Regions from separate parts of the Sedimentitalea sp. XS_ASV28 genome, predicted to be linked through region 1. Evidence: riboswitches for the same ligand, from Rfam matches in the RefSeq annotation. Region 1 holds a riboswitch; the other holds the start of a gene.
The links. Region 1 has a riboswitch for cobalamin ahead of AB9K34_RS13425 (energy-coupling factor ABC transporter permease). Riboswitches for the same ligand answer to the same signal wherever they lie in the genome.

Region 1 (3,284 bases):
GCCATCCCCACATAGGCCCCCCACCAGATGTCATATTGCGCCGCGTCGAGAGTCTGGAAGGAACATTCGCCATCCAGCATGATCATCGCGGTGTCGGTGCCCTGCGGCCAGCCGGTGTCGCGCAATTGTCGGCCCGTCGTCACCATGAACGGCGCGCCGAGTTCGTTGACCGGAATGGCATGCGCGGCGGTCAGCGCCTGCAGCGCGGTGATGCCGGGAATGACGCGGGTGTGCGGTTGCGGATTGAGCCGTGCGGCGATCCTCAGCGAACTGTCATAGAGCGAGGGATCGCCCCAGACCAGCAACGCAACCACCCCGGCCTGCGGGCAGGTATCCATCGCGGCCTGCCATCGTGTTGCGATTGCGTCGTGCCACGCGTCCACCCCGCGCAGATACCCGTCATCGGTCCGTCGCTGGGGGATGTCGAAATACGCGATGCGCGGGGGCTCATCGGTCACGTCGTTTATGATGGTTTCCCGCAACCCGGCGAGGTCCGATTTGCCGGCCCCCTTGCGCGGGATCAGGATCAGGTCGGCGCGCCGGATGGCCTCCACCCCTTCACGGGTCAGGTGATCCGGATTGCCGGTTCCGATTCCGACCAACAACAAGTCTTGCATGACAAACAAAAGGCCCCGTCGCGCGAACGGACGAGGCCCTGCTCCTTGTTGGTTGCCCTCAGGCGGCGTTGTGCAGGCGATCCGTGACCAGCGCGGAATGGCGCAAGCCCTTCATGGATTTGGCCGCGGCCAGCACCGCGAGATCGATCAGCGGCTCGATCAGCACGACCATCATGTAGGCAAGTCCGAAGCTGCCGACCGAGGCAAAGGTCTCGGCACCTGCGCCTTGGCCATAGAGTGCCCAGAACGCGACCCAGGCGACAACGCCGCCTTGATAGGCTGCCGACAGTTTCAGCACATCGGTGTATGTCAGGTCGACATAAGCCACGTCCTGCGGCAACATCTTGCGCGCCATTGCCCCGATGGCAAAGAGCGGCACCAGCAGGGTGGTGATGTTGACGAAATACATCGGCATGTCGGTCGGGGCAAAGAACAGGCCCTGAATCAAAAGCCCGGCGGCGAGACCGACGGCGGCGGGCGCGATGCCGAGGATCAGCAATAATGTCGTGCCAAGGATAAAGTGGACCTCGGAAACACCAACGGGGAAATGCGGCAACACCTCGAAGAATACGAGCACCGCCGCCGTCGCCAGCGCGCTGCGCGCGACGAAGGACGGGACAGAGCGGGTTTTCAACTCGTCAGCAATCAGTTTCAGCGAATAGCCCGCGGCGGCGGCTGCCGTTCCATAGGCCAGTACCATTTTGGCACCGTGCACGATTCCGGGTTCGATATGCATGTTCTTCAATCTCCTTACCGCCAACCCCGGCGGATTACGTGGCCGCCAGCGCGACCGGTTTCACCACGGCAGGTTTCCTGACTTTCGGATCGGCGCACGTGCTGTCCCTTCCCGGCATTGTGCCAGTGGTTCCATCGACGCGTGCTCCCCGATTACAGTTGCGGGGGCAGTCCGGGCATTTCACCCTGTTCCCTATTATCCCAGACCTTGAGAGCCTGGGCACCGTGTTCCCTTTCATGGGAGAGATGCGTGTCTTGCGTCAAGCCCAAAACCGGCACTCAACCCTCTGCCAGCGGCCCGTAGAGGATCAGCGCGGGCGCCGTACCCCGCTCGGTTGCCAGCCGTTCGGCGAGCGCGGAAACGGTGGTACGGTGCAGCGCCTGTTCTGCGGTGCCGACGGCTTCGGCCAGCAGCGCAGGCGTATTTGACGGCAAGCCGTGCGCGACGAGCAGTTCCGCCAGCCTTGGAAAGGTGCGTTTGCCCATGAACACCACGGTGGTTGCCTGATCATCCGCGAGCGCGGCCATGTTGAGGTCCTCGGGCAATTCGCCGGCGACATCATGGCCGGTCACGAATTGAACCCGGCGCGCGGTCAGCCGTCGGGTCAGCGGTATGCCCGCCGCCGCCGCCGCCGCGCAGGCCGACGGGATGCCGGGTATGATCTCATGGTCAATGCCGGCCTCCCGCAGCGCGACCAGTTCTTCTTCGAGCCGTCCGAACATGCCGCCATCCCCCGACTTGAGCCGTACGACCCTGGCGCCGCCCCGGGCATAGTCGACCAGCAGGCGGCTCACGTGGTCCTGCTTGGGCGAGGGACGCCCGGCGCGCTTGCCGACACCCACAAGGTCGGCGCCGGCTCTGGCATGTGACAGGATCGGCCCCGACGACAGGTCGTCAAACAGGATGGCGTCGGCGTGTTTCATCCGGTCGACGGCCTTCAGTGTCATCAGGTCCGGGTCGCCGGGACCGGAGCCGACAAAGGACACGAACCCGCTCATCGCGATGCCTCCGCGATCAGGTGAAAGAACGTGCCGGTGACATTGCCTCGTTTTGAACCGGTTTCGGCAACCGTGGCCCCCTCGGCGTCGGTGACATCCGCAAGCGGCATGTCGGGCTGTTCGAGAATGGTGGAATAGTGAAACTCGTGGCCGCGCAGGGCGGCGTCGGCGGCAAAGCCGGGCATCGCCGTCGTCAGCATTGCCTTGCGGTAACCAAGATGGAATTTCCGCTTTTCATACGAGGTGACAAGACCTATCAGCCCGGCCATCCGGTGGCGGATGCCCGCCTTGTCGATCAGTGCCTCGCCCAGTGCCATGTAGCCGCCGCATTCACCGTGTACGGGGCGAGACGCCGCATGGTCTCGCAGCCCGGCCAGGAAACGGCTCGCTGCGGCGATCCGCCCGGCATGCAGTTCCGGATATCCTCCGGGCAGCCATACCAGGTCTGCCTCCGGCGCGGGCGGCTGGTCCTGAAGCGGTGAGAACGGCATGATCTCGGCGCCGGCGTCACGCCACCCGGCCAGCAGATGGGGGTAGGTGAAAGAGAATGCCGCGTCCTGCGCCAGAGCGATCCGTTGCGCGGGCGGACGCGGCAGCGCGGCCGACGAGGGCCCGCCCGGGCGCGAGGAGGCCGCCGCCCGCAGTGCGTCAAGGTCGACATGTTCGCGCAGGAAGGCGGCATAGCCCGAAATCGCGGTTTCGAGATCCGGATGCTCGACCGCCTGTATCAGACCCAGATGCCGCTCGGGTAGCGTCAGGTCGCCGCGTCGTGGCAGCACGCCCAGCACCGGCAGCCCGGCCCGCTCCATCCCCAGCCGCGTCAGGCGTTCGTGCCGGGGGCTGGCTACGCGGTTCAGGATCACGCCGGCAAAGGGCAGGTCCGGGTTGTAGCTGCGAAATCCGAGAGCCGTCGCCGCCGCCGATTGCGCCTGT
Region 2 (3,284 bases), on a different contig from region 1:
ACGCCGGAACCAGCCGACCGTGACGGGGACCGACGATAAAGCGCATGGCGTGCGGGACAACGAGGCCGACAAAACCGATGGAGCCGACGATGCTGACCATGATGGCGGTCATCAGGGTGGTCGCGCCGATCAGCACGGCTTGCACAGGGCGCACCGCGATGCCGAGCGATGCCGCCGATGAGGTCCCAAATGAAAACGCATCCATGGCACGGGCAAACCAGAAACAGGCGAGCAAGCCGATCGCAGCGGCCGGCAGGGCGAGCGAGACATCCGGCCAGCGCACCCCCGAAAGATTGCCCAGCAGCCAGAAGATGATCCCGCGCGCCTGTTCAGCATTGGCGGATTTGGCGATGAAGAACGATGTCAGCGCGTTGAAAAGCTGTGAACCGGCAATGCCCGCCAGGATGAGCTGTGCCGAGCCGCCGCCCGCCGCCCGCGCCAGCGCGGCAACCAGCAGAAAGGCCAGCGCGGCACCGCCAAAAGCTCCGGCGGAGATGCCGATGAGCCCGCCGCCCAGACCGAGGATCGACACCGCGACCGCCCCGGTGCCGGCCCCTGCGGACACGCCGAGAAGGTACGGGTCGGCGAGTGCGTTGCGCACCAGCGCCTGCAAGACAACGCCGGACAGCGCAAGCCCGGCACCGCAGGCCGCCGCCACCAGCGTGCGGGGCAGGCGGTAACTCCAGATGATACCCGCGTCGATCGGATCGACCAGATGGCCCGCATCCCAGAGCCGGTTGGCAAAAACCGCCAGCACCATGCGCGGCGGCAGCGGTGTCTCGCCGATCATCACGCCGGCAAAGATCGCGGCAAACAGAACGGCCATCCCCGTCACGCCCCACATTGCAACGGGTTTGACATGTGTCACGGGAATGGCCGCATGGGTCATTGCCGGTCGTACTCGGCCAATGCGTCGGCCAGGGTTTCAAGTGCGCCGATATTGCGGATCGAGGGATCCATGCCATGTGCATCCAGGATCAGGATGCGGTCATTTTTGACGGCTTCCATCTGGCTGGCGACCGGGTCGCTGCGCAGGAACTCCAGTTTTTTCCCGATGTCATCGGCCTCGAAGCGGCGGCGCTCCATGCGGGCGGCCACGATTACGGTCGGATCGGCGCGGGCGATGGTTTCCCAGCTGACGGTTGGCCATTCCTCGTTGCTCTCTATGACATTGGCCAATCCAAGCGCCTGCATCATATAGGCCGGCGCACCGCCCTGGCCCGCGACATAGGGATCGATGTCCATTTCCGCAGACGAGAACCAGAAGACCGCCGAAGCGTCGTCAAGTCCGAGGCCGCGGGCCTTTGCGATCGCCGATTCCTCGCGGGCGCGCAGGTCGGCGACGAGCGCCTCGCCCCGGTCACCGACATCGAAAATCCGGGCGAGTTCGAGGATGCCCTGATAGACGCTGTCCATCGAGAACAGTTCCAGACGCGTGCCATCCGACCCTTTCGAGTTGTCCTTGCCAACGCAATCGGCGGGCAGCGTGTAGGTCGGAATGCCGAGATCGGAGAATTGTTCACGCGTGGCGACGATACCCTGCGGACCGACATGCCATTCATATTGCACCGCAACCAGGCCAGGGCGCTTGGCGACGACACTTTCAAAGCTCGGGTCGTTATCGGCCAGACGTTCGACCCCGGCGTTCAGTTCCGCGTATTCCGGCAACACGTCGGTGAACCAGACCGATGTTCCGGTGACCTTGTCGCCAAGCCCGAGCGCATAGAGAATCTCGGTGGCCGCCTGACCGACCGACACGACGCTGGCGGGGGCGGCGTCAAAGGTGACCTCGACGCCGCAATTCGCGAGCGTCAGGGGGTAGGTGGTCTCGGCCCGCGCGGGCATAATGAGGCAGGCCGCCGCCAGGCTCCCTGCGGTCAGGGTTCTGATGAACATGTATGGTCTCCGGTTGATGATGCGCCCGAAGACAGGAAAGACATGTCGTGCCCGTCGCTGACGAAATCAGCCGCACATATGGCAACCGGGCTCGTTCTGACTGTGATGATCCACTGGAACCATCCGGGAAAAGACTTCATTCGACACCTCTCCGGACACCCCGTCCGGGCCGCGTTGCAGTTATGTGCCGGCAGGTCTCCTGACTGGCGGGTCATGGTGGACAGCGACCTTCCCATGGACCAGCCACAGTGGATGTCTCGCTGCTCACTCGCCGCTTACAGTTGCGGGGGCAGTTCCGTTTCGCCAGATGGCGGCGGATTCCCTTTTCATTCCTTGCGAAAACCGACCCGTGCTCGATACCGGTCGAAATGTCCGCTCGCAAGGTCTTTTGTTGCGCGCCGGCAAAACGGACGCGCGTTCATGATGCGCCGCTTTGGACGTGGTTGCCGCGAGTGCGGCCCGGGTCCGCACGGACCGCCCGCCTGTTCAGTTCAGCCGTGCGCGCAGAACCCGTACCATGTTTTCGCCCATGACCTTGCGGATCTGCGTGTCGGTCAGGCCCTGATCCAGCAACGCCTGGGTGAGAGCGGGCAATTCCGACGTGTCAAAGGCCGTTTCGACCGATCCGTCGAAATCCGAACCCAGCGACACATGGTCTTCGCCCACGGTATCGATGGCCGCCCGGATCATGCGGGCCACCCCGTCCGGCGCTATGTCGCCGCAGGCCACCTCGGCCCAATAGCCGATGCCGATGACCCCGCCGGTTGCCGCGATGTCCCGCATCAGATCGTCCGGATAGTTGCGTTTGGTCGCGCAATGCCCGTGAATGCCCGAGTGGCTGACGACAAGCGGTATGTCGGTCATCGCAATAACATCGCGGGCCACCTGCGGGCTGGAATGGGCAAGATCGAGCACCATGTTGCGCTGCACAACCTCGTTCACCACGGCCCGGCCAAATTCGGTCAGCCCGTGATTGCCCAGACCATGCAGCGATCCGCCGAGCGCGTTATCAAAGAAATGTTGCAGCCCCACGAGGCGATACCCGGCGGCTTCGAGGATGTCGAGATTTTCGAGCTTGCCTTCAAGCGGGTGCGCGCCCTCGATCCCGAGAATGCCACCCACGGTTCTTGCGCCCTTTGCGCGCTCCGAAAGCACCGCGTCAAGGTCCGCGCGGCTCTTGATGATCCTGAGACTGCCGGGGGCCTGGTCGGCAAATCCCTGCAGTTTCTCCGCCTGGTAGACGGCCCGTTGCAGCAGGCTTTGCCACGTGCGCGGCGGCCAAAGCTGTCCCACGGCAAGCAGGGTGATATTGTCGAATGCTTCCGCCGAGTTTTGTTCATAGTTCTGCCCCGCCGGACTCTTGGTGACGGCGGTAAACACCTGTAGCG

Region 2: it holds a riboswitch for cobalamin, as region 1 does, so the genes downstream of both, AB9K34_RS20000 (ABC transporter substrate-binding protein) here and AB9K34_RS13425 (energy-coupling factor ABC transporter permease) in region 1, are expected to answer to the same signal.

The regions. Positions count from the first base shown of each region.
Region 1 covers NZ_JBGFGP010000143.1:36,030-39,313, forward strand. Annotated here, with positions in the region: gene cobF (precorrin-6A synthase (deacetylating)) at 1-617, opposite strand, end outside; gene AB9K34_RS13425 (energy-coupling factor ABC transporter permease) at 676-1,353, opposite strand; cobalamin riboswitch at 1,403-1,595, opposite strand; gene cobA (uroporphyrinogen-III C-methyltransferase) at 1,632-2,351, opposite strand; gene AB9K34_RS13435 (cobyrinate a,c-diamide synthase) at 2,348-3,284, opposite strand, start outside.
Region 2 covers NZ_JBGFGP010000166.1:190,223-193,506, forward strand. Annotated here, with positions in the region: gene AB9K34_RS19995 (FecCD family ABC transporter permease) at 1-844, opposite strand, end outside; gene AB9K34_RS20000 (ABC transporter substrate-binding protein) at 886-1,896, opposite strand; cobalamin riboswitch at 2,068-2,258, opposite strand; gene AB9K34_RS20005 (dipeptidase) at 2,383-3,284, opposite strand, start outside.